DNA from 3 places in the Ewingella sp. C233 genome. Region 2 is predicted to be linked to each of the others. Evidence: predicted binding sites of a transcription regulator. Region 2 holds the regulator's gene; each other region holds the start of a gene.
The links. The regulator CRP, encoded in region 2, controls carbon source genes, mostly activating them, when cyclic AMP is high. The targets are predictions, from matches to a motif close to ATGTGANNNNNNTCACAT.
Positions count from the first base shown of each region.

Region 1: a site for CRP is predicted at 6,861-6,878, ahead of ACZRKO_RS15655 (PTS sugar transporter subunit IIC). Genes of this name have one in related genera too.
Region 3: a site for CRP is predicted at 4,169-4,186, ahead of aaeR (HTH-type transcriptional activator AaeR). Genes of this name have one in related genera too.

Region 1 is NZ_JBUZRI010000003.1:85,605-96,127, forward strand. It holds gene ACZRKO_RS15630 (molybdopterin guanine dinucleotide-containing S/N-oxide reductase) at 1-1,363, opposite strand, end outside; gene galR (HTH-type transcriptional regulator GalR) at 1,630-2,640, shown strand; gene ACZRKO_RS15640 (FCD domain-containing protein) at 2,651-3,424, opposite strand; gene ACZRKO_RS15645 (PTS sugar transporter subunit IIB) at 3,501-3,818, opposite strand; gene ACZRKO_RS15650 (glycoside hydrolase family 1 protein) at 3,832-5,268, opposite strand; gene ACZRKO_RS15655 (PTS sugar transporter subunit IIC) at 5,301-6,650, opposite strand; gene ACZRKO_RS15660 (PTS lactose/cellobiose transporter subunit IIA) at 6,944-7,276, shown strand; gene ACZRKO_RS15665 (LacI family DNA-binding transcriptional regulator) at 7,354-8,367, shown strand; gene lysA (diaminopimelate decarboxylase) at 8,392-9,654, opposite strand; gene ACZRKO_RS15675 (LysR family transcriptional regulator) at 9,793-10,523, shown strand, end outside.
Region 2 is NZ_JBUZRI010000004.1:21,223-31,745, forward strand. It holds gene ACZRKO_RS17725 (MFS transporter) at 1-648, opposite strand, end outside; gene ACZRKO_RS17730 (LysR substrate-binding domain-containing protein) at 841-1,749, shown strand; gene ACZRKO_RS17735 (OsmC family protein) at 1,754-2,161, opposite strand; gene crp (cAMP-activated global transcriptional regulator CRP) at 2,522-3,154, shown strand; gene ACZRKO_RS17745 (YccS/YhfK family putative transporter) at 3,249-5,333, shown strand; gene argD (bifunctional acetylornithine/succinyldiaminopimelate transaminase) at 5,934-7,151, opposite strand; gene ACZRKO_RS17755 (aminodeoxychorismate synthase component II) at 7,331-7,906, opposite strand; gene ACZRKO_RS17760 (putative adenosine monophosphate-protein transferase Fic) at 7,964-8,566, opposite strand; gene ACZRKO_RS17765 (YhfG family protein) at 8,556-8,726, opposite strand; gene ACZRKO_RS17770 (helicase HerA-like domain-containing protein) at 8,842-10,395, opposite strand; gene ppiA (peptidylprolyl isomerase A) at 10,484-10,523, opposite strand, start outside.
Region 3 is NZ_JBUZRI010000002.1:507,378-517,900, reverse strand. It holds gene yhdP (AsmA2 domain-containing protein YhdP) at 1-1,605, shown strand, start outside; gene tldD (metalloprotease TldD) at 1,717-3,162, shown strand; gene aaeR (HTH-type transcriptional activator AaeR) at 3,210-4,151, opposite strand; gene aaeX (p-hydroxybenzoic acid efflux pump operon protein AaeX) at 4,418-4,621, shown strand; gene aaeA (p-hydroxybenzoic acid efflux pump subunit AaeA) at 4,629-5,564, shown strand; gene aaeB (p-hydroxybenzoic acid efflux pump subunit AaeB) at 5,571-7,526, shown strand; gene ACZRKO_RS14780 (NAD-dependent succinate-semialdehyde dehydrogenase) at 7,718-9,178, shown strand; gene ACZRKO_RS14775 (ribonuclease domain-containing protein) at 9,221-9,655, shown strand; gene ACZRKO_RS14770 (barstar family protein) at 9,661-9,957, shown strand; gene yjgA (ribosome biogenesis factor YjgA) at 10,026-10,523, opposite strand, start outside.

The DNA of each region.
Region 1 (10,523 bases), on a different contig from region 2:
CCGGGGTCCAGACGTTGTCCTGCACGATCACCGTGTCTGGCTTCTGCCAGCCCTCCACCAGCCGGTTAAGTTGCTGATGATGATGGAACGGATTACCGCCCGACCAGTGCACCAGATGGATATCCGGATAATTCAGCGTTTCACCCTGAAACTCATACGGCTGGCCGGGGTTAAGTAACATGTCGCTGATGCGCGCCACCGGGATCGACAGGCCGGACGGGTTAGGCCCAGCGCTCACCGCCGGGCCCGGCGTGTCAAAGCGCGGGTTGCCGACGCTGTTCATCGAACCGTGACCAAAGGAGAAACCGCCGCCCGGCAGGCCGACCTGCCCAAGCATCGCCGAGAGCGCAATCATCATCCAGTACGGCTGTTCGCCGCGATGGGCGCGCTGCACCGAGTAAGAACAGGTGATAAAACTGCGCACGCCAATCAGCTGCTGCGCCAGACCGGCGATGCGTGCGGCCGGAATGCCGGTAATGTGGCTCGCCCATTCCGGCGTTTTCGCCACGCCGTCGGTTTCCCCTTGCAGATAAGCTGCCAGCTGCGGATAGCCCACGCAGTGGCTGGCGAGGAAAGCATCGTCCTGCGCGCCCTGCTGCTGAATTTCGAAGGCAATCGCCATCATCAAGGCGGCGTCGGTATTCGGGCGGATAGGGATCCACTCCGCATTCAGGAACGCCGGGCAGTCATCGCGCATCGGGCTGATGTTAATCACCGGTGTGCCTTTTTTCGCCAGCTGCTCAAGCGCCGGTTTTAGCGTGTGCTCCACGGCACCGCCGGACGCCACCTGCGAATTTTTCAGCGCCAGTCCGCCGAAGGCCAGCAGGATCTCCGCATTATCTACTACGCTTGGCCACGAGGTGACGCGGCCGGTCATCGGCGTAAAGGTGCCAATCACATACGGCAGGAAGAACTGCGCCGAGCCCCAGCTGTAGTTGCCTTGCTGGTCCACGCCGCCGCCACCGGTGAAATAAAAACGCCGCACTAAGGAGCGCGCATGGTGCAGGCGACCGGCGGAGGACCAGCCATATGAACCGTTAAAAATTCCCGAGGCGCCGTAGCGGTCACGTACGCGTTTGTTCTCTTCTGCGACCAAATCCAGCGCCAGATCCCAGTCCACTTCGACAAAGTCCTCTTTACCGCGCAGGGTTCGATCGCTGTTTTCGCGCTTTTGCAGCCACGAACGGCGCACCGCCGGTTTGCGGATACGTTTGTCGGAGTAGACCAGCGGGACGATGGAGTCGAGCAGTGGCGAAGGATCGGCATCCGCCGAATACGGCTCGCAGCGGATCAGCCGCCCGTCTTCTACGACGGCGGTATAGGCTCCCCAGTGAGCCAGTTGCGGATAGCGTTTGATTGTCATGTTGTTCTCGGATGGGATTATTATTAGAAGCAAGTGAATAGGGTTAAAAGTAACATTCCGGCAGGAAGAAACTCAAAGCACAAATATCGATAATCGGGGAGGTTTGCAGGGGAAGCTGGCCTCAATCGGGGTATACCTGCCAGTGACTAATCCCCAAAACATTGCCTTGCATCACAAAGTTGCGATCTGCATCCCTTGCCCCACCCCGCTTTTTCCGCAAAACTGATAGTGTAAACGCTTACCCTCACACAAATTTCGGACGTGTAATGGCTACCATCAAAGATGTTGCAAAACTGGCGGGTGTTTCCGTCGCGACGGTTTCACGCGTGATAAACCACTCACCCAAGGCCAGTGACAGCTCGCGGGAAGCGGTGCAGAGCGCTATGCAACATCTGCAATATCACCCGAATGCTAATGCGCGCGCGCTGGCGCAGCAGTCGACAGAAACCCTTGGCCTGATTGTCGCTGATGTTTCGGACCCTTTCTTTGGTGCCATGGTAAAAGCGGTCGAACAGGTGGCCTATGCCACGGGGAATTTCCTGCTGATCGGCAACGGCTATCATAATGTCGATAAAGAGCGTCAGGCGATTGAACAGCTGATCCGCCACCGCTGTGCGGCGCTGGTCGTTCACGCCAAAATGCTGCCGGATGACGAGCTGCAAAGCCTGATGAAACAGATCCCCGGCATGGTGCTGATCAACCGCACCCTGCCCGATTTCGAACAGCGCTGTGTGGCGCTGGATGACCGTCACGGTGCATGGCTGGCGACCCGTCATCTGATCCAGAGTGGCCATCAGCGCATCGCAATTTTATGTTCCAACCACGGCATTTCCGACGCCACTGACCGGCTTCAGGGTTATCTTGACGCGCTGAAAGAGCACAACATTCCGGTGGATGACAAACTGATCGCTTACGGTGAGCCGGATGAAATTGGCGGGGAACAGGCGATGGCGGATTTACTGGGGCTGGGGCGCAGCTTCACCGCAGTCACCTGCTACAACGACCCGATGGCCGCCGGTGCGCTGTCGGTCTTAAGCGACAACAGCATTGATGTACCTGGGGAAATTTCACTGATTGGTTTTGATGACGTGCTGATTTCGCGCTATCTGCGCCCGCGTCTGACCACGGTGCGTTACCCGGTGGTCGCGATGGCCAATCAGGCGGCGCAGCTGGCGCTCGCCTTAGCCAAAGGGCAACCGCTGCCGGAAACCACCCACATGTTCAGCCCAACATTAGTGCGCCGTCACTCAGTGACCGGCCCTGCAGTATCGTCGTAATTACCCTTCATTAAACCATCTTGCCCTGAAAAATGGGTACTGATTCAAACAGATACCCATCGAACTCCGGCGCGTCCACGTCGGAGAGTTCCATCAGGGTATTTTTGACGTTTTCCATATGCTGCCACATGGCCTGATATGAGCCCATGACGTCGCGGCGGCGCAGTGCGGCCAGAATATTCTGGTGGTCCGCCAGCCACTTCAGCCGGTAACCGCGGGTGGCAATATGGCTGTGTAACTGCTTCCACAGCGGGCTGGAATCACGGTGCAGCCAGATATTTTTCACCGAATCGAGCAGCATCTGATTTTGCGTCGCCCCGGCAATCAGCAGGTGAAACAGACGGTCGTTATCGCCACTTTCGTCGTTAGCGACAATCGCGCTCTGTTCCTGCTCCAGCGTACGGCGCAGGTTTTCGATATCGTTTTTGGTCGCCATCTTGGCAGCGAACGCGGCGATGTTGCTCTCAAGCAACTGCCGCGCCTGTAAAATCTCAAAAGGCCCGATCTGGCCCTGATAGAGCAGGTCATCCTGCCCCTCTTCCGCCGAGGGAATTCGGATCACATACACGCCGGAACCCTGGCGGATATCCACCGTTCCTTCCAGCTCCAGCATCAGCAAGGCTTCGCGCACAATGGTGCGGCTGACACCGTAGGTTTCGGCCATGTTTCGTTCAGGCGGCAAACGCGTGCCAATAGCAAAATGCCCCTGCTGGATTTTCTCCCGCAGGTCATGACCTATTTCCTGATACTGCTTACGTTCCTGCGAAACCGCGCCCTTTTCCACACTTCCACCCTAATGCCCCGAAAACTATGAATGGGATCCGGCATACCTGATAGGTATACCGGATTTTTAGCCGCGCCTAGTGTAGCAAACTCAGTGCCTGATCCAGTACTTTCGCACCGTTCAATGTGCCATAAGCCACCGAATCTATGATGGCGATCGGGATGTTGTAGCGATCTGTCAGTTTTTTATTCTCGGTCAGCTTGAAGCGCACCTGCGGGCCGAGCAGCACCACCACCACATCCTGCGCATATTGCTCCAGCTCATCGCGTAAATCCTGCTCGGGAATAGCGTAGATTTTGTATTCCAGACCGCGCGCCGCGACCTCTTTTTCCATTTTGGTGACCACCAGTGACGTGGACATGCCTGCTGAACAGGCCAGTACGATACGTTTCATACGATTCCCTCAGTTATTTATCTTCGTCGTCCAGCGTTAATGAAAGCACGCCTGTTTCACTCAGTGATTTAAACCAGTGCGATGACTTTTTCTGATGGCGGTTACGGTTATCGTCGAGGTCTATTTCAATCAGGCCATAGCGGTTTTTAAACGCATTCATGGGAGAAACGTTGTCGGTAAACGCCCACAACATATAGCCCCCGCAATTCGACCCGTCTTCGCGGGCTTTCAGTGCCCAGTAAAGATGTTCGGCGACAAATTCAATGCGGTAATCATCCTGAATTTCACCGCTGGCGGCATCGCGGAACCGGCCTTCGTTTTCAATGCCCATGCCGTTCTCGGCAATAAACCATGGAATATTGCCGTATTCATTTTTAATGCGCATCGCCATGTCATACACAATTTTCGGGTAGATCTCCCAACCGCGCGACGTATTCATCCGGCGACCCGGCAGTTCGAAATGTTCATAATAAAAAGCCGGGTGGAATGGCGTCTCTTTATTCCATTCACGGCCCGGCGCTTTCACGCGATGCGGGTAATAAAGATTAATACCCACTTCATCAACGGTGTTATTACGGATCACCGTCAGCTCCTGCTCCGAATAATCGAAATGCACGTCGTGCTTTTGCAATAGATCCAGCAATTCCTGCGGATACTCCCCTTTGATCATCGGGTCTAAAAAGACGCGGTTATAAAAGAGATCGTACAAATGCGCCGCCTGTCGGTCGTGCGCTGCCGTTGAGCGGGCATAGGTCACTTCAGGGTTAAGGATCACGCCGATGCTGCCGTGCTGGTCATAACCCTGACGGCGGAACAGTTCTACCACCTTGGCAGTCGCCAGCACTTTGTGGTGATTCCACTGCATCCATTTGCCGGTGTTCTGCTCAAACGGCCAGCGGATAGCGTCCAGATAGACCCGGGTTTGCACCACCACCGGCTCGTTAAAGGTAAACCAGCGGCTGACTTTTCCGGCAAAGCGCGCAAAGACTTTCTCGGCATAAAGCACGAACAGCTCGACGACTTTCTTTGAGCTCCAGCCGTCATATTTTTCAATCAAATATGCCGGTAATTCATAGTGCTCCAGACAGAGCATCGGCTCGATACCCTGACGTTTCATCTCATCGAGATAGCTGTCGATGTAGGCCGCATACTCTTCATCCACCGTTCCTAACTCGTAATCGGTGAAGAAACGCGACCAGTTAATCGAGGTGCGGTAGTGCGTCAGGCCGCTGGCCTTCATCAGCGCCACATCTTCTTTATAACGGTGGTAAAAATCGGTGGCTTTCGCCGGGCCATAGCCGTTGTGCCAGACGTGGCGGTGATTTTTGTACCACAGGTCGAGATATGAATCCTGGCCGGATTTTTTGCCGCTCCAGCCTTCGGTTTGCCAGGCAGAAGCCGCCGCGCCAAGGATAAAGCCGTCCGGGATGGCAATAGAAACCTTACTCATCACTTACCTCTTTTCGTTTCTGATTCATTAAGTTATGCGGTGCGCTGCACGCTGGCGGTCTGTTGCTGCTGCATGGCCTGCTGTTGCGCCATGTCCGCACGGCGCGACGCCACTTTCACAAACGGCAGATAAATCAGCACCGATACCACGATGCAGCCAAGCTGCGTGACTACCGCGCCCATCGACCCGGCAGTGGAAAGCCAGGCGTTGATGATCGGCGGCGTGGTCCAGGGCACCATCACCACGGCGCGCCCGGCAAAACCGAGACTGGTAGCAAAGTAGCCGATGGTACCGGTGATAAGCGGCGTGATAATGAAGGGGATAGCCAGGATCGGGTTGAGCATGATCGGCATACCGAAAATTACCGGTTCATTGATGTTAAAGAAGCTCGGCCCCATCGACAGCTTGGCGATCTCTTTCATCTCTTTGCGGCGGGTGGCGATCAGTACCGCCAGCAGCAAACCGATGGTGCAACCGGAACCGCCGATGCTCATGTACACATCCCAGAACGGCATGGTGATGATGTTCGGCACCTCTTTACCCTGTTCGAACGCCGTCATGTTGACCATAATTGCGCCTAATAGCAGCGGTTCGCGGATAGGCTTGATCATCTGGTTGCCGTGGATGCCGATCACCCAGAACAGCTGGGCGACAAACATCAGCAGCAGGATCCCCGGCAGGCTTTGCATCACCGACTCGAGCGGACGTTGGATCACCTCGTACACCGCATCGTATAAATACATGCCGGTCACGCGATGGAAAACAAAGCCGAAGGTAGCGATGATCACCACGGTAATAATGGCGGGAATTAAAGCAGAGAAAGAGGCCGAAACGTTTGGCGGTACGCTTTCCGGCATTTTAATACGCAGACGGTTAACCTTTTCCAGCGCGGAATAGATCTCCACCGACAGAATGGCAATAAACATACCGAGGAACAGACTTTTAGTATCGGAGAACTGTTTCGCCAGAACGTCTTTAACTTCCTGCATCTGGCCGTTGACCATCATATCGACGGTGGTTGGCGTGACGGCAATAAAGCAGATAACCGCCAACAGGCCGGGAAATAACGAACGCGAACCGTTAATTTTCCCAAGCTCAATACCAATTAAAAATACCGCACCGATAGTCAGAAAACTCAGCGTGGCATAATTAATACTGCTCATAATCGGTTTGAGCGTCGCGAGCCAGGAGAACATCTCGAAATGCGCCAGGCCATTTTTCGGGTCCATCACCATATTGGAGATCAGCACTGAAAATGCCCCTACAATAATAACGGGCATTAACGTAATAAACGCCGCCTTAATGGCCATAATATACCGCAGGCTATTAAACGAATTGGCAAAACCCCCGAGAGAGTCAATCAAACGATCCTGTAAAGACATAACACCACCTCTACTCTTCTTATACGTCGTTAAACTATTGGGTGTTTATTCCGCGCAGAAGGCAGTGTGAATACCCGGTGCAGAGGTGCCAGAAAAAATTTCTGTCGCGAAATAGGTCAGATTCCGGTTCTGAGGTCTTCCTGTTTATCCAGTGCGTACAGCGTCATCGCAATTTGGTATGCCAAAAAATAGCTTACTGACGGTTAATTTCTGTGATCTCGTTCTCACATGTGAATATTGGAATTCCAATATGATGAATTTCACCCATTCTGGTATACCAATTGGAGTTAACGATGGAATTCGACCTCGAACAGACCGTCATGGAGTTATTGATCAACGCAGGCGAAGCGCGATCCCACGCCATGATGGCGATTCAGAGCGCACGTAAACAGCAGTGGGAGGAAGCCGATACGATGCTTAAAGCCTCGGATGACGCGGCCCGCAAAGCACACAAAGTGCAGACACAGCTGATCGGTCTGGATGAGGGCACCGGCAAGATCCCGGTCAACCTGATCATGGTGCATTCGCAGGATCACCTGATGACCGCCATGTTGTGCCGGGATCTGGCCGGGGAGATCGTCCTGCTGCGCCGAGAGATGTTTGCGCAGAAAGAACAGGCGAACTGACGGATTTCACTCCCTTCCCCGTCGCCGGGCTGTGATAAAGTTAAGTTTAATTAGCCGGATGCGGGGATGAGAGACCGATGGTAACTATGTTAGACGTTTCGCTGCGCGCGGGAGTCTCAAAAGCAACGGTATCAAGGGTGCTTAACGGCACCGGGCAGGTAAAACAGAGCACGCGTGATGCGGTATTTCGCGCCATGGAGGAACTCGGCTACCGGCCCAATTTTCTGGCGCAATCGCTAGCGACCAACAGCTCGCACAGCCTCGGGCTGGTTATCTCCAATTTCGACGGCCCCTATTTTGGCCGCTTACTGCGTCAGGCCGCGAAACTGGCGGAAAGCAGTGGTAAACACCTGATTGTGACCGACGGCCACGACACGCCAGAAGATGAGCTGCAGGCCGTACATTTGCTGGCTGACCGGCGCTGCGATGCCATTATTCTCTACACCCGTTTTATGTCCGACAGCCAGCTGATGAACCTGCTCGGCACCCTGTCTACTCCGCTGATGGTCGTCAACCGCGCACTGCCCGACGCACCCGAGCGTTGCGTCTACTTTGAGCAGCAGCAGTCGGCTTTTGAAGCGACGGAGTTTCTGATCAAACAGGGCCATCACCATATCGCCTGCATCACCGGCCCGATGCGCACGCCGACCGCGCAGGCACGGCTGGCAGGGTACAAAGCCGCGCTGGCTCATCACCAGCTGCGGTTTGAATCGCTACGCGTGGCCCACGGCGACAGCAGCGTGCCGAGCGGATACTACGGCTGTAAAACCCTGCTGGAAAGCGGCGTGAGTTTCAGTGCGCTTTTTTGCTGTAATGACGATATGGCCGTCGGGGCGATGAAGGCGCTGCATCAGGCGGGAATTCGCCTGCCGGAGGATCTTTCCCTGTTTGGATTTGACGATGAGCCGAGCGCGGCGTATTTGCATCCGGCGCTCTCGACCGTCTATCTGCCGATTGACGCCATGATAGCCGCCGCCATTGCGCAGGCGCTGCGGCTGATTGAAGGCAAACCGCTGGCGCCGATTATGCCCTTTACCGGCGAATTGAAATTACGTGAATCAGTCTTACCAGGGCCTTTCGCCAGCCGCTGAAAGGCAGGCGAGCCCCGGACTTAATCAGATCAGTTCCAGCGCCAGTAACTCTTCAATAGTCTGACGGCGGCGGATCAGGCGCGGCACGCCGTTTTCGAACAACACTTCCGGCAGCAGCGGGCGGCTATTGTAGTTCGATGACATCGATGCGCCATACGCGCCGGTATCGTGGAACACCAGATAGTCACCGATCTGCACCGGCGGCAGCGGGAAAGTTTCGACGCCGCCGCCCGCTTCCTGCGTAAACACGTCGCCAGATTCGCACAACGGACCGGCAATCACTGAATCGATCAGCCGTTGTCCGCTGAGGTCGCGGCCATCAGCTGGCAGCAATGAGATATGGTGATAGCTGCCGTACATGGCCGGGCGCATGAGGTCGTTGAAACCCGCATCGCACAGAACAAAGTGGCGGCTGCCCATGTTTTTAGCGGCACGAACCTGCGCCACCAGCACACCAGACTCGGCAACCAGGAAACGGCCCGGTTCAATTTCCAGATGCACAGCGTGGCCGAGATGTGTGGCAATTTGCTCACGCGCGCGGTTCCATAATCCGTAATAGTGCTCAGTATCGATGGCTTCTTCGTCGAAATGGTAGGGAATCGATAAACCACCGCCGGTAGAAATCGCATCAATATCATGACCGGTTTCAATCACCTGACGCACCATGGCATCGCACACCTGCTCAAGGTGAGCGTAATCCACGCCGGAACCGATATGCATATGAATGCCCGCCAGCTTCAGGTCATAACGCGCAATCTCAGCCAGTGCCTGAGGTAAATCGGCATACCAGATGCCGTGTTTGCTGTTTTCGCCGCCGGTGTTAGTTTTCTGGCTGTGGCCATGACCAAAACCAGGATTGACGCGCAGCCACACCGGATGTCCGGCTTTCTGGCGGCCAATCTGTCCCAGCATGTCAATCGACCCGGCGTTCACCGGAATATCCAGTTCAGTCACGCGGTCCAGCGTCGGCTGGTCCAGCACGTCAGCGGTGAAGACGATCTCACTGGCTGCACGGCCTGGCACAAAACCGGCCAGCAGTGCACGTTCAATTTCGCCAAGCGAGACGGAGTCCACCTTCACGCCCTGCTCACGCATCAGACGCAGAATATGAATATTCGAACAAGCCTTCTGCGCAAAACGGATCACATCAAACTGGCGTAACTGATCAATACGCTCGCTGATGATCTGCGCATCATACGCCCAAACCGGACAGCCATATTGCTGCGTCAGTGCCAGAAGATTGGCGGCATTCAGCGCGGTAGAAGTATCGTTTAAGGCGCGTGGCATAAAGAGTCCTGAGATCGGCTAAGAAGAAGTTAACATGAGTATCGCCGATCCCTTCTCTGCGGGAAAATATCTGTTTCGCACCAATCTATTCATTTATGATATGGGAATAGCCCCCCGTCACCGCCCTGCGGAGTCCCCATGCCAGCCATTTCACTGCGCCATATCGAAATTTTTCACGCCGTAATGACTACCGGTAACCTGACCGAAGCCGCCGCGTTGCTTAATACTTCTCAGCCAACGGTCAGCCGCGAGCTGGCGCGCTGCGAGAAATTGCTGAATTTACAGCTCTTTGAACGCCTGCGCGGCCGTCTTTTTCCGACGGTTCAAGGGCTGCGATTGTTCGAGGAAGTACAGCGTTCCTATTACGGGCTGGACCGTATCGTCAGCGCGGCGGAGGGCATCCGTCAGTTTGAACAGGCACAGCTCTCCATCGTCTGCCTGCCGGTGTTCAGCCAGTCGTTGCTGCCTGCGGTGTGCAAACCCTTTCTGGATCGCTATCCGGATGTCAGCTTCAATATCGTGCCGCAGGAATCGCCGCTGCTCGAAGAGTGGCTGTCGGCGCAACGCCATGACCTCGGGCTGACCGAAAATACCCACACGCCTGCCGGCACCGAACGCCAGAACCTGCTGACGCTCAACGAAGTCTGTGTGCTGCCCGCGGGCCACGCACTGGCAGCAAAAAAGTGCCTCACGCCGCAGGACTTTAGCGGTCACAATTTTATCAGCCTGTCCGCCACCGACAGCTACCGCCAACTGCAGGATATTTTGTTCACCGAGCATCAGGTGAACCGCCGTCTGGTGATGGAAACCCACAGCGCCGCGTCCGTGTGCAGCATGGTGTGTGAAGGCGTCGGCGTGTCGGTCGTCAA
Region 2 (10,523 bases):
AATAGAAACAAACAGCAGCAGCACAATCGGATTTCTCAACAATGCACGGTAACTGCTACTGGCCGACGCCGATTTCGGGGTAAGTGCCTGCGGGGGTTTTGGCACAAAAATCACGATACACAGGGCGATAACAAACGCCATAATTCCCAGCACCGAGAACGAGCCGCGCCAGCCAAGGGAATCCAGACTGTAGACCGCAATCAGCGGTCCGGCGGTCATCGCCAGACCGGCCGAAGAGAGCAAAATAGATTGCGCGAACGTGCGCTGCTCAAGGGGGAAGTTCGCCACCACCGCTTTCGCGCAGGACGTGGGATATCCCGAATGGCCGACGCCGGCCAGAAAGCGGAAAGCCACCAGCAGACCGAATCCGAACCCCAGCAAACCAAAGCACAGCGCGAAACCGCCGAGCATAAATAGCGACAGGATCAGCACCTTTTTGAACCCGACCCGATCGTTGAGCCAACCGGCAGGGATCTGAAACAGGGAGTAGGCGAGGAAAAACACACCGGTAATGTAGCCAAGTTGCTCAGGTTTAAGATTAAATTCTTTTTCTATTGGCAACAGCGCAAAGCCAATGACGGTTTTATCGATATAAACCACCGCGTAACCGACGAACAGCAAAAAAATCATCAGGGAACGACTTTTCATAGCGGATATCCCTTTCTGTTATCACCCGTTCAGTTTTATCCACTGCCGGACGAAGGCCAAAGTGCGACGCACATCACTTATTTGTTTAATTACAAAGAGTTATTTATAGCCAAATCACGCTATCAGCTTTACAGCCCTGCCATAAGATGTAATTTTCAGACAGGTGATACTTTTTACTGATAGGGGTGAGAGATGCGGTATTTGCCAAAATTGCAGCAATTGAAGGTTTTCCAGCAGGTTATCCGCAGCGGCAGTATTCGTGGCGCCGCACGCGCCATGAGTCTCTCCCAACCCGCGGTAAGCCGTGCGCTGCGCGAGCTTGAACACACCCTCGACACCCAGTTGGTACTGCGTGGCAATGAAGGACTGACCCTGACAGCGACCGGACGAGCTTTTGCGCAGCGTATGCAGTTTATTCTTGAAGAACTCGAGCGGGCCGCCGATGAAATCCAGCAGATGAATCAGTACACGCAGGGTTCCGTCGCCATTGGCTGCTCTTCGCTTATTGCGATGACGGTTTTCCCGGCCCTGGCCGATGAGTTCAAGGGCGCCTTTCCGCAGGCCAAAATGCTGATTAAAGAGGGGCAACTCTCGACGCTGCTACCCGCGCTGCGCGAAGGCCGGCTGGATTTTGCCGTGGGAACGATTGGTCCAGGGCTGCCGCTGGAGGATTTGGTGCGCGAGCCGTTGTTCAGCGCGTCGTTTGGCATTATTGCACGGCGCGGACATCCGCTGGAGAACGCCACAACGCTGGAGGCGTTGCAGAATGCACGCTGGGTGCTGCCCGAAACGGACATGGGTTATTACCAGCAGCTTCAGCTGTCGATGGGGACGTTTTACCATCAGTCGGCGGAAATGCCAGTGCGCACCGACTCTGTGGTCTGCGGGCTGAATCTGGTATTGCAGTCGGATTACCTGACCATTGTGGCGCGGGCGATGGGAGCGCCGTTCGGATTAGAGGGCAAATTGCATCTGCTGCCGATCGATAGCCTGCCGCAGGCGGAATACTGCGTACTCTATTCGCAAAAATCGCCGCTAACCTTTGCGGCGCGACGATTTCTGGATTTACTGCGGGCCCATTGTCTGGCTTATCGCTGGTAAAGCCTTATTCCGGTTCCACTACTTCAAAACTGTGCGTTATCGATGCGGCTTTCCCCAGCATCAGAGAAACCGAGCAATATTTTTCAGCAGAAAGCGCCACCGCGCGCTCGACGACTTTGTCGGACAAGTTCTTGCCAGTCACAATAAAGTGCAGGTTGATGTGCGTGAACAGACGCGGCGCTTCTTCACGGCGTTCGGACGTCAGCTTCACTTCGCAGTTCTGCACATCGTTGCGGCCTTTTTGCAAAATAGAGACGACGTCGATAGCGCTGCAACCGCCTGCCGACATCAGCAACATTTCCATCGGACTTGGGGCTTTATCGCCCGCATTGCCGTCCATCAAAATCTGGTGACCTGACGCAGATTCACCCAAAAACGTCAGTCCTTCAACCCATTTTACCCGTGCCTGCATGTGCCTTACTCCTGGTATAAATATTCAGCCAAATTTATCTCAGACTACCCTTTTAGGCAAAAACCGGCAACGTAACCCGATCCCCATCATGCTGAAGCGAGACAACAGAAGACACCCGCGCAAACCTGTGCTACAAACGAAGCCGATACACACTTTTCAGTAAATTGCGGTGATGGGTTTGTGGTTTTCACATGAAACCACGGTGCTAACAACAATAATAACGCTGTTTCACTCCGACTCCCGCTTGCAGCATTACTGGACAGTTCTTATGCTAAAAGGGCGCGTACTTTTTAAGACGCCGTACAGGGAACTCTGAGCCCTGTGATTTTGGGCAGCGATAACAACAGAGGATAATAGCTAATGGTTCTCGGCAAGCCACAAACAGACCCTACTCTCGAATGGTTCCTGTCTCACTGTCATATACATAAGTATCCTTCCAAAAGTACGCTGATTCACCAAGGTGAAAAAGCCGAAACGCTTTACTACATCGTGAAAGGGTCGGTTGCCGTCCTGATTAAAGATGAAGAAGGCAAAGAGATGATACTTTCCTACCTGAACCAAGGTGACTTCATCGGCGAGCTGGGACTCTTCGAAGAAGGGCAGGAACGTAGTGCATGGGTTCGTGCTAAATCTGCCTGTGAAGTGGCTGAAATTTCTTATAAAAAATTCCGCCAGTTGATTCAGGTTAATCCGGACATTCTGATGCGCCTTTCCGCTCAGATGGCGACACGCTTGCAAGTGACTTCAGAGAAAGTGGGTAACCTCGCCTTCCTCGACGTGACGGGCCGTATCGCGCAAACCTTGCTGAATCTGGCAAAACAACCGGATGCGATGACCCATCCGGATGGTATGCAGATCAAAATCACCCGTCAGGAAATTGGTCAAATCGTCGGTTGTTCACGCGAGACGGTGGGTCGCATTCTCAAAATGCTGGAAGATCAGAGCCTGATCTCCGCACACGGTAAAACGATTGTCGTTTACGGCACCCGTTAATTCCCTGAAAAACGGCGCGGCAGGCAACTGTCGCGCCGTTTTTATTGGGAAATAGGGATACAACACAGTGATAGCGCGGCTGAAGAAGCAACGCATGACGTTATGGCGTCGTTTTTTTTACCATCCCGAAGTCAACTATGCCCTGCGCCAGACGCTGGTGCTGTCTATTCCTGTGGCGATTGGCTGGATGCTCGGTCAGTTGCAAATGGGACTCTTATTTTCTCTGGTCCCCGCCTGCTGCAATATCTCCGGCCTTGATACCCCGCATAAGCGCTTTTTCAAACGCCTGATCGTGGGGGGCTCTCTCTTTGCTTTCAGCAGCCTGATGCTGCAACTGATGCTGGTGAACTGGCACGTTCCGCTCCCGCTTATCATGCTGTCGTTCGCGCTGGTGCTTGGCGTGACGGGTGAAATCAGCCCGCTGCACGCCCGTTTGCTGCCCGGTGCACTGGTCGCCACCATCTTCACACTCAGCATGGCAGGCGTGGTGCCTGTCTGGCATGCGCCCCTGTTGTATATCGTCGGTACCGCCTGGTACGGGCTGTTTAACTGGGCGTGGTTCCGGCTGTCAGAAGAGCAGCCGATGCGCGAAAGCCTCAGCCAGCTCTATCTGCAACTGGCGGATTATTTCGAAGCTAAATATAGCCTGCTGACCCAGCACACCGATCCCGAAACCGCGCTGCCGCCGCTGCTTAAGCGCCAGCAGCAGGTCATCGATCTGATCGCCCTGCTCTATCAACAACTGCACATGTTGCCCAATAACGGCCACCATCATCAGCACAAACGGCTATTCCAGCGTTTTCAGGTCGCACTGGATTTACAAGAGCACATTACCGTCAGCCTGCATCTGCCAGAAGAAGTCCAAAAACTGGTGGAAGAGAGCCACGCCGAAGCCGTGATCCGCCGTAACGCCCAGGTGATTGCCGCCCGTCTGCGGGTAATTGCCGACGACATTCTTTATCACCGGCGTTCTGAACGCTTCACCATGGCGAATGAGCTGGCCGCGCTGGAAAAAATCGCCTCACGGTACCGTGATAACCCGGTCGGCCAGTTCTGTTATTACCATTTCAGCCGCATTGCCCGCCTGCTGCGCACCCAGCGCCCGCTATACCGACGCGATCTGATGCAGACGCAAAACCGCCTGCCATTCTGGGCGGCGCTGAAAGGTTATCTGTCGTTTAAGTCCGTGGCGCTGCGCAATGCGGCACGTCTTGGCGTGGCACTGGCCATCGGCAGCAGCCTGGGCCTGTTTTTCAATTTGCCAAAACCTTACTGGATTTTGCTCACGGTAATGCTGGTCAGCCAGAACGGTTACAACGCCACGCGCGTACGCATTCAGCACCGTGCGCTCGGCACGCTGATAGGTTTACTGCTTGCTGCCGGATTACTGCAACTCGAATTGCCCGAAAGCATTACGTTGCTGTGTATGTTGCTGATCACCGTGGTGTCTTACACCGTACTGCGCAAAAACTACGGGCTGGCTATGATTGGCATGACAGTCACCGCTGTTTATACCTTGCAGTTGCTGGCGATGAATGGCGCACATTTTCTCGTTCCACGGCTTATCGATACCCTGATTGGCTGCGCACTGGCGTTTGGCGGCACGCTCTGGCTGTGGCCGCAGTGGCAGAGTGGTTTGCTGCGCCAGAACGCCTGGCAGGCGCTGGAAAGTGATCAGGACGCGATCCGTTTATTGCTGGAGGAAAATCCCGATCCCGTGAAACTGGCGTACGCCCGTATGCAGGTTACCCAGGCGCACAATGCCCTGTTCACGTCGCTCAATCAGGCGATGCAGGAACCGGGCTTTAACTCGCGCTATCTGGCCGACATGCGCTTATGGGTGACGCACAGTCAGTTTATTGTCGAGCACATCAATGCCATGACCATTCTGGCCCGCGAGCACTACATGCTGACGCCACAGCTGGCGATGGACTATCTGCAACGTTGCGAAATTGCCCTACAAAGTTGTCAGCAGCGCCTGACCTACGACGGCCCGAGCAGCGAAAGCAGCCTGTTCGCCACGCCAGAATTGCACCCCGACATGCCCATCACGGAGATGGAACGCCATCTGCGACGGGTATTGTCACATCTGAGCGTCATGCATACGATTTCGTCACTGGCGTGGAAGCAAAGGCCACATCACGGGATCTGGTTGACACGGCGTGTCAGGGAGAGTTGAACAGTTTCGGCTGTTCAATTGCCAATTCGACTTCAACGTCAAGACCGTGGGCTCGCCGCCCACACTGGCCCAAAGGAGGTTTAAACGAACCTCCTTTGGAATCCTGCGTTTTTAAACTGCGCGCTATCGCTGGGTTATTGGACATGTTCTGAAACTTGCGCGTGAGGCGCAAAATGTCACGGCTTCGCCGTCCCCGAATTTCGGGATTCGAGCCTCAGGTCTCGAACCTCTCATCCGGTGCCATTTCTGACTGCGCCTTAGCGGCTATGTAGGTCAAAAGATAAAAAACAGAATAAAAGACAATAAATCTGTCTGGTTTTGAATTTAAGAAAGCCTAGGCCGCATTCAAAAATGACGCCGACGAAGGGGTGGAAAACCGCGCGTATTTTGGCGCGGGTTGTAACCCGAACGGAGGGCACCGCCTAAGCGGCGGCATTTTGCGGCTGTAACTGCGGTGACTGAAACACGGCCATTGTGACCAGCGCAGCTGCTGTTTTTTAAAAAGCTCGGAGTCCAGAGGGACAAGCGACTGCGGCCCCCAAGTCGGTGTGGGCCGACGCCCACGACCTTGAATTTGAATTTTAAAGCGCCAGAGCTCGCTCAGCCCCCCAAAACTTTACCAATCGCTTTCTCAAAGCGATTCATCCCCTCGCTGATGTCTGCGAACTCAATCACCAGAGATGGCGCAAGCCGGATGACGTTCGGACCGGCAACCAGGATCATCAGGCCAAACTCGGCGGCGGCTTTGTGGAAGTCACCGGCGCGATTTTGGTAGGCGTAGGACAACTCGGCGCCAATCAACAGCCCCTGACCCCGGAACTCTTTGAACACACCATATTTCTGATTAATGGCGTCGAGCCCCTGAATAAATTTCTCGCGGCGCTCGCTGATGCCAGCCAGCACTTCCGGCGTGTTGATGATATCCAGTGCGGCTTCGGCGACGGCGCAGGCCAGCGGATTACCGCCGTAGGTGGTACCGTGTTTGCCCGGCTCCATGACCGCAGCCACCTCTTCGGTTGCCAACATCGCGCTGACCGGGAAACCGCCACCGAGCGCTTTGGCGGTGGTCAGAATATCCGGGGTAACACCATAATTCATGTAGCTGAACAGCTTACCGCTGCGGCCCATACCGCTTTGTACTTCGTCGAATACCAACAGGGCCTGATGCTGATCGCAGAGATCGCGCAAACCTTGCAGGAACTCCTGAGTGGCTGGCGTCACGCCGCCCTCGCCCTGAACGGGTTCGACTACAATGGCGCAGGTATGGTCATCAATCACCGCTTTCACTGCATCAAGATCGTTGAAAGGAACGTGGACAATGTCCGCCGGTTTCGGGCCGAAGCCGTCGGAATATTTCGGCTGACCGCCGACGGAAACCGTGAACAGCGTGCGGCCGTGGAAAGCATTATGAAAGGCAATGATTTTGCTTTTGTACGGGCTGTGGCGGTGCGATGCGTAATAACGCGCCAGCTTGAAGGCTGCTTCGTTGGCTTCCGCGCCAGAGTTAGCAAAGAACACCCGGTCGGCAAAAGTGGCGTCGATCAGCTTCTGCGCCAGTCGCAAAGCAGGTTCGTTGGTGAAAACGTTACTCACGTGCCACAGGGTTTGGCCCTGTTCGTGCAAAGCTTTCACCAGCGCAGGATGACAATGGCCCAGCGCCGTCACCGCGATACCTCCGGCGAAATCGATGTATTCAGTGCCCTGCTGGTCCCACACGCGGCTGCCCTTCCCTTTAACCGGAATAAACTGCGCAGGTGCAAAAACAGGCAAAATCACCCGATCAAACACGTCACGACTCACCACTGCTTTCTCTGCCATTAATTTCATCCCCTTCAATCTGTTACACGTGTTATCACACGTCATTCATCATTATAAAAGCGTATTCACACCCGAGTCGAATGTGAAAATATAGTCATAAAATATGCATAATAAATCATCCGCAGGCAAACGAAAATCTGCCTTTGCGGGGAAGTAATTTGTTCGTGGAGGTTAAGCGGCTAAATCTTAAGGAAATTATCCAGCAACTGATGACCCTGTTCGCTGAGAATACTTTCAGGATGGAACTGGACACCGTGCAGCGGCAGCGTTTTATGGGCGATACCCATAATCTCATCCGGCTGACCCTCACGCTCGGTCCAGGCAGTGAGCGTGAAGCACTCTGGCAGGCTCTGGGCGGCGACGATCAGCGAATGGTAGCGCGTTACGGTCAGGGGATTATTCAGGCCGCGAAATACGCTTTGCCCGTTGTGGCGAATGGGTGAGGTTTTGCCATGAACTGCTTGCCGTGCCCGCACCACCTGGCCGCCAAAAGCCTGCGCTATCGCCTGATGCCCGAGACAAACACCGAGGATCGGCAAACGTTCGGCAAAATGAGCGATTGTGGCCAGAGAGATCCCGGCGTCGTCCGGCGTACAAGGTCCGGGTGAAATCACCAGATGGGATGGGGCCAGCTGTTCAATATCAGCAAGGCTAAGCTGATCGTTGCGTTTGACCAGAACCTCGGCACCCAACTCGCAGAAATATTGATAGAGGTTGTAGGTAAACGAATCGTAGTTGTCGATCAGCAGCAGCATGGCGTTCCGGGTTTTCAGTCGATGAAATTACCCGGCCGATTCTACCCACTTTCGCCGTCAGTTGCCGCTGTCGATTTCACTGACCACTTTATTAAAGATTTCCGTCAGCTGTTTTTCATCACCAAATACCGCAGCTTTATTGGCTTCCAGCCAACGGACCTGTCCGACTTTCGACCATTGAATGTCATAGCCGGCATGAATGATCAACTGCTCAAAGAAGATGCGCTGGGCGCGGCCGTTACCCTCACGAAATGGGTGCAGCAGGTTGATACCCGTATAGTAATGAGCCAATTTTTTGCACAAGGTATCCAGCGGCAAATCAGCCAGATACCCTTCATCTTCCAGCGCCTGCATCAGCGCATTGCCCTCTTTCTCGATATAGGTGAAATGACAGAATGGGGTGTCCTCTTTGTAGATATCCATTTCACGCAGTTCACCCGCCCAGGGATAGATATCCTGAAACAGCGTCTCATGAATGGCACACAGATGCGGTAGCCCCATCACGGGAGGCCCGAGTGTGATCGTCGCCGCACGCAGCGCGGTGAAGGCCATCTCGGCCTGAGCGAGCCGGTTAGTTTCGTGGATCTCCAGCTTATTTTTCAGCACCTGGAGGCCGGGATAGAGGTAAGAATCGATACCTGCGTTCAGCTTATCGTTCATAGTGTGCCCTCAAATCTTCAAGCCGTTGGGCAATTTGCTCGTCGCTGAGCCGGATCAGGTCAATCTGTAAACCATCCAGCAGACTGCTGGCCATAAAGTTGGGGTTTTGTCGCTCACGGAACAGCTTTTCTTTCTGTTTCTGGGTCAGCTTGCTACTCATCTCAACTCCTGTGGCGTGGGTTTTGGCTCCTCTCTTCTGGGATTAAGTATAGACAGGGAAAAGACGGGCGAAAAAAAACCCTGCCGCAGCAGGGTTCAGTCAGTACAGAAACCGGTTATTTTTTACGGCCACCCATGATGGAGCCCAGTACACCTCGCAGGATCTGACGCCCTACATCACGCGCCATACTTTTCGCCACCGACTGCACCACGCCGTCATGCTTTCCGCCACGCGGGCCGGTGGAACCGAACAGAATGTCATTCAGCCCGCCCATCAGGCCGCCGCCACTTGCCTGATTTTCAGCCGGTTTCTGTGGCGCAGAATTGGGTGACGCAGAGTTTTGCGGTGAAGAAGCTTGCGGCTGATTCACCGTGCCGAAACCCTGCGCGGTGATTTTCTCGTACGCCGATTCGCGGTCAATCGCATCTTCATAACGCCCATACAGCGGCGATTTGTTCAGCGCACGGTTGAGGCCGTCATCACCCAGCAGGCCCATTTTGGATTCAGGCGCGATCACCATCGCCCGTTCAACCACATTCGGCCGCCCCTTTTCATCGAGGAACGAGACCAGCGCTTCGCCGACACCCAGTTCAGATATCGCTGTTTCCGCATCGAAAGCCGGATTGGCGCGCAGCGTTTGTGCTGCCGCTTTCACCGCCTTCTGGTCACGTGGGGTAAAGGCCCGAAGCGCATGCTGTACGCGGTTACCGAGCTGGCCGAGCACGCTGTCGGGAATATCCAGCGGGTTCTGGGTAACAAAAAAGATGCCAACGCCTTTGGAACGGATAAGCCGCACTACCTGCTCGATTTTAGTCAGTAGCGCGGCGGGCGCATCGGTAAACAGCAGGTGCGCCTCGTCGAAGAAGAACACCAGTTTTGGCTGTTCCGGGTCGCCCACTTCCGGCAGATGCTCGAACAATTCCGCCAGCAGCCACAGCAGGAATACGGCGTAAAGTTTCGGCTGATTAATCAATTTATCTGCCGCCAGCAGGTTAATGATGCCGTGCCCGCTGGTATCCGTTTTCATCAAATCGTTGATATCGAGCATCGGCTCGCCGAAGAACTGATTGGCCCCCTGACTTTCCAGCGACATCAGTCCGCGCTGAATTGCCCCGACTGACGCGGGCGAAATATTGCCGTACTGCGTCTGGAACTGTTTGGCGTTATCCCCGACAAACTGCACCATCGCCCGCAAATCTTTCATGTCGAGCAGCAGCAGGCCGTTGTCATCGGCAATTTTAAACACCAGATTGAGCACGCCGCCCTGCACGTCGTTTAAATCCAATAGGCGCGCCAGAAGCAACGGGCCAAGGTCGGAGACCGTGGCGCGGATGGGGTGGCCTTTCTCGCCGAAGACATCCCACGGAATAATCGTGCAGGCCTGCGGCTGCCAGTCGGTGACGCCAATTTCCTGAAGCCGGGCATTCAGTTTGTCAGAGACCACTGCCTGCGCGCCGATGCCGGACAAATCGCCTTTTACATCAGCCAGAAATACCGGCACGCCGATGCGGGAAAACTGCTCGGCCATTCTCTGCAAGGTGACGGTTTTCCCGGTGCCGGTTGCGCCGGTGATTAAACCGTGGCGGTTAGCCAGCGCAGGTAAAATGACCAGATCTTGTGCCGGTTTGCCGTCATGCATGGCTTTGGCTATCAGACGTGCTTCACTCATTTGATTGTCCTTTGAATTCAGCTCAATTTTGGGCATAAAAAAGCCTTCACGATGGAAGGCTTTTGATGTTCTTAGACACTACCAGAAATTATGGCAGGACTTTGGCAGAAAGGATCACAACCGGCGTG
Region 3 (10,523 bases), on a different contig from region 2:
CAACTGGCCAAAATCACCGGTATACCTGCCGTCGCCGCCAGCAAAATCAGCGGCAGTGCACCATGGAAAGGCACGGTAAATATCTCCCTGCCGCACAAAGGCGAACCGAATTACAGCGTAACCGTTAGTACCGATCTGAAGAATGTGAGCAGTCACTTACCTAGCCCGCTGGATAAAAAAGCTGGTCGCAATTTGCCGCTGAATGTCAACGTGAAGGGCGGGCTGAAAAGTTTCGATCTTACCGGCGTTCTGGACGGAAAGGACCGCTTTAACAGCCGCTGGCTGTTGGGCAAGCAATTGAAACTCGATCGCGCAGCGTGGCAGATGAATACCTCGAAGACGCCGCCACTGCCGCAGACCAGCAGCCTGACGCTAAATCTACCTGCACTCGATGGCGAAAGCTGGCTGGCCCTGATATCACCCGATGGCGCAACCAGCGGCAACAGTAAAGGGTCAGGCAAAGAGAGCGCACCAGCGTTCAGCTTCCCGCATGAGATCTCTCTGACTACGCCGCAATTGACGCTGGGCGGCCAGGTCTGGAACGACCTCCTGATTCGCTCGACTCAGACCGACAACGGGATGAGCGTGATGGCGAAGGGAAAAGAGATCGACGGGACACTCATGATGAATGATCGTGGCCCGTGGAAAGCTGATATTCATTACCTTTATTTCAACCCGCAGTGGAGCGTCGCTGACGCGGCCAGCGGCGGTAAATCCTCGCAGAATCCTTTTACTGAAAACAAGATCTCCTTCTCCGGATGGCCTGCATTACAGCTGCGTTGCGAGGCCTGCTGGTTCCTCGGGCAGAGCTTCCGCCGCGTCAATGCGGACATCACGCCAGACGGCGATCAGCTGTCGCTGCGCAACGGACTTATCGACACCGGTGTTGTGCGTCTAGATGTGCAGGGCGACTGGAAGCAGAACGGCCCCGGAGAAAGTACCGGTCTGAAAGGCAAACTCTCCGGCAAGGATATTGAAGCTGCTACGTCGTTCTTCGGTGTGACTACGCCGCTGCGCGGTGCGCCATTTAATATCGATTTTGATCTGCACTGGAAATCCGTGCCGTGGAAGCCAGATCTGAAAACATTTAATGGCACGATGAAAACCGATCTCGGCAAAGGTGAAATTGTTAACCTCGGCGGTGGACGTGCCGGGCAGCTGTTGCGTCTGGTGAGCTTCGACGCTCTGATGCGCAAACTGCAACTGGACTTCAGCGACACCTTCGGCAAAGGCTTCTATTTTGACTCGATCAAATCCACGGCGTGGATTAAAGATGGCGTCGTTCATACCGATGACCTGCTGGTTGACGGCCTGGCGGCGGATATTGCCATGTCGGGCAGTGTGGATCTGGTGAATCAGCGTCTGAATCTGGAAGCGGTGATCGCGCCTGAAATTTCAGCCACCGTGGGCGTCGCGACGGCGTTTGTCATCAACCCGATTGTCGGAGCAGCGGTCTTTGCAGCCAGTAAAGTACTGGCGCCGTTATGGAATAAAATTTCACTGATCCGTTATCACATCGACGGCACTATCGCCGAACCAAGAATTAATGAGGTTCTGCGCCAGCCAAGACCTGCGAAGGAGCCTGCTGCGGCCGCTGCTCCCTAATTGCGCAGCTGTGTTAGGCTACCTATAACCCGTGTTACGATGGCATGGTCTGGCTGTGAATGAGTTATCTTCCGGTCGGGTTAATTCATCCCCAAAGAGAGTGAAAAATCTATGAGTCTGGCCTTAGTCAGTGAGCGGTTACTAACCGCCAATAATCTGAGTCATCAAGACCTGTTTGCAGTGTTAGGTCAGCTGGCTGAACGCCGTCTCGACTATGCCGATCTCTTTTTTCAATCCAGTTTCCACGAAGCCTGGGTGATTGAAGACAGCATCATCAAAGATGGCTCTTACAATATCGATCAGGGCGTGGGCGTGCGTGCCGTCAGCGGTGAGAAAACGGGTTTTGCTTATGCCGACCAAATCACCCTGAATGCCCTGAATCAAAGTGCCGCTGCGGCGCGCAGTATTGTGCGTGAGCAGGGTAATGGCAAAGTCCACACCTTGGGCGAAATTGCTTATCAGTCTCTCTATCCAATCCTCGATCCGCTGCAAAGTCTGTCGCGTGAAGCCAAAATTGACCTGCTGCACCGCGTTGATCGTGTGGCGCGCGCTGCTGACAAGCGAGTTCAGGAAGTTAGCGCCAGCATCACCGGCGTGTATGAAAGTGTACTGGTAGCCGCCACTGACGGCACGCTGGCAGCGGATATCCGCCCGCTGGTAAGGTTGTCGGTGAGCGTGCTGGTGGAAGATGATGGCCGCCGTGAGCGTGGCTCCAGCGGCGGCGGCGGTCGTTTTGGTTACGACTACTTCCTAGAAACCGTGGATGGCGAAGTACGTGCCGAAGCTTACGCGCGTGATGCCGTTCGCATGGCGTTGCTTAATCTGAATGCCGTCGCAGCCCCGGCGGGTGGAATGCCCGTCGTGCTGGGCGCGGGCTGGCCAGGCGTGCTGCTACATGAAGCGGTCGGTCACGGTCTGGAAGGCGATTTTAACCGTCGCGGCACCTCAATGTTCAGCGGTCAGATGGGCCAGTTAGTGGCGTCCGAGCTTTGCACCGTGGTCGATGACGGTACTATGCCCGGACGTCGCGGATCGCTGGCGATTGACGATGAAGGCGTCCCTGGCCAGTACAATGTGCTGATCGAAAACGGTGTGCTGAAAGGTTATATGCAGGACAAACTGAATGCGCGTCTGATGGGCGTTCCGCCAACCGGCAACGGCCGCCGTGAATCTTATGCGCACCTGCCGATGCCGCGCATGACCAACACCTACATGCTGGCGGGGAAATCCACTCCGGAAGAAATTATCAGCAGCGTAGAATACGGTCTGTATGCGCCGAACTTTGGCGGTGGGCAGGTGGACATCACCTCCGGCAAATTCGTCTTCTCAACCACAGAAGCGTATCTGATCGAAAAAGGTCGTATCACCAAACCGGTGAAAGGCGCGACGCTGATTGGTTCCGGTATTGAAGCCATGCAGCAGATCTCTATGGTCGGTAACGACCTCGCGCTGGATAAAGGCGTTGGCGTTTGCGGTAAAGAAGGCCAGAGCCTGCCGGTCGGTGTCGGCCAGCCGACGCTGAAACTCGACAATATTACCGTGGGTGGCAGCGCGTAATTGCGACTTTCTATGCGGTTATAGCGGGAACCTTCGGGTTCCCGTTTTTATTTCGACGCGTTCTGCCCCGTCTTTCCCTGCCGGTATCCCTGATACACCTTGCCCACTTGTTTGAAATACTCGGTCAGATAGTTAATGCAAACCTGCACTTTCAGCGGCATTTTGTCTTTTTCGGTATACAGCGCGTAGACCGGGCGCGGGTCAGACTGATAGTTACTGAACAGAATCTCTACGTTGCCGGCATGAATTTCATCAATGATCCACATTAGCGGCACATAAGCGATGCCCACTCCGGCCTTTAGCCAGCGGATCATGGTTTGCGCGTCATTAGTGACGAAACGTCCCTGAGGCGAAATACGTGTGGTAATACCTTCGGGGGCGATTAACTCAAAATCGCTGTCGGGCCGTACACTATATTCAAGCCATGAGAAGTTAACCATATCGGCCGGTTTCTCCGGTGTGCCGTGCTGGCTCAGATAGCTGCGCGCCGCGCAGACGACCATTGGCATCGAGCCCAGCCGTTTGGAGAACAAACTGGAATCCTGAAGCGCACCAACGCGGATCACCACGTCGAGGCCATCGGCAATCAGATCCGGTGCGGGAATACCGGTAACCAGGTTAACTTTCAACCCCGGATATTCCACGAGCATCTCAGCGGTCATCGCGGCTAATACGTTTTGTGCCATTGTTGATGAGCTGCCGATGCGCAATGTGCCGGTGGGCGTGTTGTTGAAGGCATATAATTGCTCATGCACTTCGCGCACGTCCTGCAGCATTTTCAGGCAACCCTGATAATAAATTTTGCCAGCTTCCGTCAACCCAAGACTGCGGGTGCTGCGGTTTAACAGTTTGACTTGTAACTCATTTTCCAGTTTCGATATCGTCTGGCTGATGGCGGAAACGCTCATATCTAGGCGACGGGCGGCTGCGGTAAAAGAGCCGCTTTCCACCACCTGAGCGTAAATCGACATGCGTTTTAATCGGTCCATTGTTAACTCTGGCTTAAAAGTGATTGTGATCACAGAATGTTGATAACTTGATAATAAGCACGCTAATATACCGCCCTGGGTGAAAAATCTCAGGTTCGGCATTGACTGGCGGTATCTCTGCTTACCTTCGCACACTTCCCTGGCAAATCCATGGTCTCTTTACTAAATTCTGGCTCTCAGAAAGAGGCGGTATTGTCTAAAATAATGAATAATGCGCGGATGTAGCGAGGGGCAGTTTCCCGCTGCGCTTAATTAAGGAATTATGCATGAGTTTGCTTCCGGTAATGGTGATTTTCGGATTGTCGTTTCCTCCGGTGTTTTTTGAAATCCTGCTGGCGCTGGTAGTGTTTTTCCTGCTGCGACGGTTATTACAACCTACCGGGATTTATGACTTTGTCTGGCATCCGGCGTTATTTAACACAGCACTGTATTGCTGTTTGTTCTATCTGATTTCCTGCTTCTTCATCTGAGGGTGTCGTGAAAAACTTTTCTATAAAAATAATACGTTACGCAATAACGTTAATCCTTGTCGTCCTTGCTTGCATCGCGATCTTCCGGGCGTGGGCGTTCTATACTGAATCACCCTGGACCCGTGATGCCAAATTCACCGCTGACGTGGTTTCCATCGCGCCTGACGTCACCGGGCTGGTCACCGATGTGCCCATCGTTGACAACCAGCTGGTGAAAAAAGGCCAGATTCTGTTCAAAATCGACCAGCCGCGCTACCAGCAGGCGCTTGATGAGGCCACGGCTGACGTGGCTTACTATCAGGCACTGGCTGCCGAGAAAAAACGTGAAGCGGGCCGCCGTGTAAAATTGGGCGTGCAGGCCATGTCTCAGGAAGAGATTGATCAGGCGAATAACGTCTTGCAGACCGCGCAGCATCAGCTGGCTAAGTCTCAGGCCGCGCGCGATCTGGCGGTGCTGGATCTCCAGCGCACTGTAGTGACGGCCCCTGCTGACGGCTGGGTGACCAACCTTAACGTGCATCCCGGCAACTATATCAACCGTGGCTCGACGGCTGTCGCGCTGGTGAAGAAAAACACATTCTATATTCTGGCCTATCTGGAAGAGACCAAACTGTCTGGCCTGAAAAAGGGTGACCGCGCTGAAATCACGCCGCTCGGCAGCAACCGCATCATGCACGGCACCGTAGACAGCGTCGCGGCGGCAGTTACCAACAGCTCCTCTTCTGCGGCCACCAATGGTCTGGCGACTATTGACAGCAACCTCGAGTGGGTGCGTTTGGCGCAGCGTGTTCCGGTAAAAATTGTGCTTGATGATGCCGACCAGCAGCATCCGTACCCGGCGGGTACCACGGCGACCGTGGTGATCACAGGTGAGCGCGACAGACAACCAGAACATCAGTCCCCGTTTGCCAGATTGCTGCATCGCTTACGTGAGTTCGGTTAAGGCACGATGAATAACCAATTCATCCCGCGCGTCAGATTTGCTTTTAAGCTGACGTTTGCGATCCTCGGCGCGCTGGTGCTCGGTTTCTATTTGCAGCTGGAGACCCCGCGCTGGTCTGCCATGACGGCAGCCATTGTGGCCTCGGGCCCGGCTATGGCCGCCGGTGGCGAGCCGTTTGCCGGTGCCATCCGTCATCGTGGTTTTCTGCGTGTGATTGGGACGTTTTTAGGTTGTATCGCGGCAGTGGTGATCGTGATTGCCACGGCGCGTGCGCCGGTGGTCATGCTGCTTTTATGCTGTATGTGGGCCGGAGTCTGTACTTGGTGGTCTTCTCTGGTGCGCGTCGAAAATTCCTACGCGCTCGGGCTTGCAGGTTATACCGCGCTGATTATCGTCGTCACCTCCGCGGCCTCTCCGCTTCAAACCCCGCAATTTGCCGTCGAGCGTTGCAGTGAGATCGTGCTGGGTATCTGCTGCGCTATCGTGGCTGATCTGCTGTTTTCACCACGTTCCATCAAAAAAGATATCGACCGTGCGGTCAGCCAGCTGCTGCTCGATCAGTTCGCACTGATGCGCATTTGTATCAATCGCGGTGAAAAGGAAGATATCGATAAGTCGTGGAGTAACCTGATTAAAAGCACCACGGCGCTGAACGGTATGCGCAGCAGCCTGATGATGGAGTCTTCCCGCTGGCAGCGTTGTAATCAGCGGCTGAAAGCCCTGCACAGCACCTCACTCAGCATGATCACACAGGCATGTGAAACGTATCTTATCCTGCAAAACTCACCGGATCGCATCACGCCCGAAGTGAAGGCCCTGTTTGCTGAACCGGCAGAAACGGTGGTTGACGTTCACCGGCGCATAAAACAGCTGCGTCAGGCAATCTCCTCAACGCGCGGCGACGATATTCTGCTGACTGTCAGCAGTTGGATCGGCGCGGGGACGCGGGCACTCATGTTGCTAAAAGGTATTCATACCAACAGCAGTATCAGCAGCGTGGAAAGCAACGTGCTTAGCAGCGAAGTGGTGGTGAAACCGGCCTCAGCCGAACGCCATCACGCCATGATTAACGGTCTGCGTACCTTTGTTGCCACCGCCTCCGGTTGCCTGTTATGGCTGTGGACCGGCTGGACCTCCGGCAGCGGCTGCGTGGTGATCATCGCGGTAGTGACGTCGCTGGCCATGCGTACCCCGAATCCGAAAGGGATGGCCCTCGACTTTATCGTCGGGATGCTGCTGGCGATCCCGGTCGGTTCCATCTACTTTATGTTGATCATGCCCGCGACCCAGCAAAGCCTGTTCCTGCTCTGCTTGTGTCTTGGTTTGTTTACTTTCTTTGTCGGCATCGAAGTGCAGAAACGGCGCCTGGGGATGCTGGGTTTACTGGCCGGGACTATTAACGTGCTGGTGCTCAGTAACCCGATGAAATTCAACGTTACGGCGTTTCTCGATAATGCAACCGGGCAGGCGATTGGTACCATTATCGCGCTGGTGGTGTTACTGCTGATCCGTGATAAATCCCGTGAGAGAACCGGCCGCACCTTACTCAATCGCTTTATGAGCAGTGCGGTATCGGCGCTGACCACCAAGGCGTATCGCCGCCGCGAAAACCATCTGCCCGCTCTCTATCATCAGCTCAACCAACTGCTGGTGATGTTCCCGAATGACATCGGTAAATATCGTCTGGCGCTGATGTTGATCATCGCCCATCAGCGGATGAAAATGGCGGAAATTCCGGCCAGCGAAGAGCTGTCAGCGTTCCATAAACGCATCCGTAATACCGCCGACCACGTGGTCTCTTCGGGAGAAGGCAAGCGCACGTACTATTACCAGCGGCTGCTGTCGGAACTGAACGAGTACCAGCAAAAACTGGTGGAATATGACGCCCCGCGGAAAGTCACCGAGCCGGTAAAACGACTGGCGGAGATGCTGCACAAATACCAGCATTCGTTCCTTGCCTGAGAGCCAGGAGCCGCAAAATGGGCCGGTGCCTTCAACAGCACCGGCTTTTTTGTGTCTGACATCATAAGCATGACGTGCGGTGCGGCCATCGCCGCCGTTATTAGCCGCTATACTTAATAGATTGAATATCCAAACTTACATTCTTATGTCGTTGTTTCAGGACGGCGGTATTTGCAGGAGACAATATCCTTATGTCAGCCAATCAACAGAAACTCACTTCCCATAAACTGTTCAAAACCGGCTTTTTCGCGGGCGGAAAATGGCAGGAAGCCAAAGAAACGTTTGATGTACTGAACCCGGCTACCGGTGATGTGGTGGCGAAAGTGGCCAAAGCGGGTAAAGCGGAAACGGAAGCGGCGATCAAGGCCGCCAGCGAAGCGTTCCCCGCCTGGCGTAAAACCACGGCCAAAGCGCGTTCCGAAATTTTGCACCGCTGGTATGAGCTGATGATCGAAAACAAACAGTTTCTCGGCGAGCTGATGGTGGCAGAGCAGGGTAAGCCACTGAAGGAAGCACTGGGCGAAGTCGATTACGCCGCCAGCTTCTTGCAATGGTTTAGTGAAGAAGCCAAGCGTGCCAATGGCGAGATTATTCCGCCGGTGAAAGGGGGCTCGCGCATTTTCGCGACCCGTGAACCTGTCGGCGTTGTTGCGGCTATCACGCCGTGGAATTTCCCGCTGGCGATGCTGACCCGCAAATTGGGTCCGGCGCTGGCGGCGGGCTGTACCGGGCTGATTAAACCGGCCAATAACACACCGCTGTCGGCGTTTGCCTTACTTGAACTGGCCCATCTAGCGGGCGTGCCTGCGGGCGTGATCAACGGCGTTGCCGGTGATACACACGCCATCAGCGACGCCATTATGGCAAGTTCCGCAGTGCGTAAAATTTCCTTTACCGGTTCGACTGAAGTGGGTAAAACGTTGGTGCGCAACAGTGCCGATACCATGAAAAAAGTGTCGATGGAATTGGGCGGCAACGCACCGTACATTGTGTTTGATGATGCCGATCTGGAAGCCGCAGTCAAAGGCGCGGTCACCTGTAAATTCCGCAACAGCGGGCAGGTTTGTGTCTGCATCAACCGGATTTATGTGCAGGACGGCATCTATGACCTGTTCGTCACGCGTCTGGCTGAAGAAGTGAGTAAGCTGAAAGTCGGTAACGGTATGGATGAGGGCGTCGTCGTCGGCCCGCTGATTGACAGCAAAGGGCTGGAGAAAGTAGAAGATCACGTCAAAGACGCGCTCGAAAAAGGCGGACGTCTGGTGGCGGGCGGTCAGCGTCATCTTCTCGGGGGTAATTTCTTCCAGCCAACAGTCATTGCTGGCGCCAACGACAACATGAAAGTGGCTGAAGAAGAGACTTTCGGCCCGCTGGCGGCCTGTTTCCGTTTTAAAACCGAAGAGGAAGTCATCCGGCGCGCCAACGCCACGCCATTTGGTCTGGCGGCCTATTTCTATACCCAGAATCTGCAACGTGTATTCCGTGTGGCAGACGCCATTGAAAGCGGCATGATTGGTATTAACGAATGTGCGCTCTCTACGGAAGTGGCGCCATTTGGTGGCGTAAAAGAGTCCGGCCTTGGCCGTGAGGGTTCAGTATTAGGGCTGGAAGAGTATTTGCAGGTGAAAACGCTGCACTTGGGTAACTTGTAAAATACGGGCGAATGGCCAATTAACAGGATGACGATGAATCGAATGATAGGGCAGCGTTTACGTAGCCTCTGGCTGATGTTGTGTTTGGGAATGCTGGTGGGGCAGTTCCCCGCTGTCGCGCTGGCGAAACAAACCAGTGATACACTGGCGGCACTGACTTCGGAACAAACAGTGGTCAACTACTTGCGGCAGAATCATCGTCTGCCTGATTATTATGTCACTAAGAGAGAGGCGCGCGACGCAGGATGGGATGCCCGTGCGGGAAATCTCTGCCAGGTGCTGCCGGGCAAAGCGATTGGCGGCGATCGTTTTTCCAACCGTGAAGGGCGCCTACCCAGCGCTTATAAGCGCGTATGGCGTGAGGCTGATATTAATTACCACTGTGGCCGCCGTGGCGCAGACCGGGTACTTTTCGCCAGTGATGGTCTGATTTATGTCAGCCGCAATCACTACAGACAATTTGTTCGGGTGGAGTGAATTCGATGAATAAAGTGGTCTTCGATTTTAATCACATCCCGGATTTAGCCACCTTTTATGGCGAGTTTGCACGTCAGTTTGGGTTGAGCGAAAGCTTTGGTGCCAATCTGGATGCACTTTGGGATGAGGTCACCGGTGGCATTACATTGCCGGTGGAAATAGATTTTGCCAACCTGTCCGCCGGGCGCAAACGGCGCTTCGGTGCGCTGATTTTGCTGTTCGAAGAGGCGGAAGAGGAGCTGGACGGTGGGTTGCGTTTCAACGTGCTGGAAAAACCAGCCGGGCATAAACACAAAGCCTGAGTAGCCACAAAAACAAAAGCCACCGTAATAGAATTACGGTGGCTTTTTTATTCGCTGAAATCAGCGGATCACATATCTTTGGCTTCGGCCAGTTCGCGCAGGTACTGGAAAATCTGGCGGTAAGATTTAGGCGGTTTATTGGTCGCCTTCTCTTTTTGGGCGTTGCGGATCAGGGCACGTAACTGCTGGCGATCGGCGTCCGGATAGAGATCTAAAACGGCAGGAATGACGTCATCCCCTTCTTCAACCAGGCGGTCACGCAGCACTTCCAGTTTATGGAACAACGACACCTGCTGGTTGTGACGGTTTTTCAGCTTGTCGAGCGCGGTGGTAATAGGCTCCACGTCGCGCGAGCGCAGCATTTTACCGATCAGCTGCATCTGACGGCGGCGGCCCTCTTTTTTGATCTTCTGAGCCAGATCGATTGCGGCACGCAGGTCTTCGTCGAGCGGCAGTTTGTCGAGCGAGTTCTTGCCCAAATCGACCATCTCCTGACCCAGATCTTTCAGGGCTTCGGCGTCACGCTTAATTTCACTTTTGCTGACCCAGATGATCTCATCATCTTC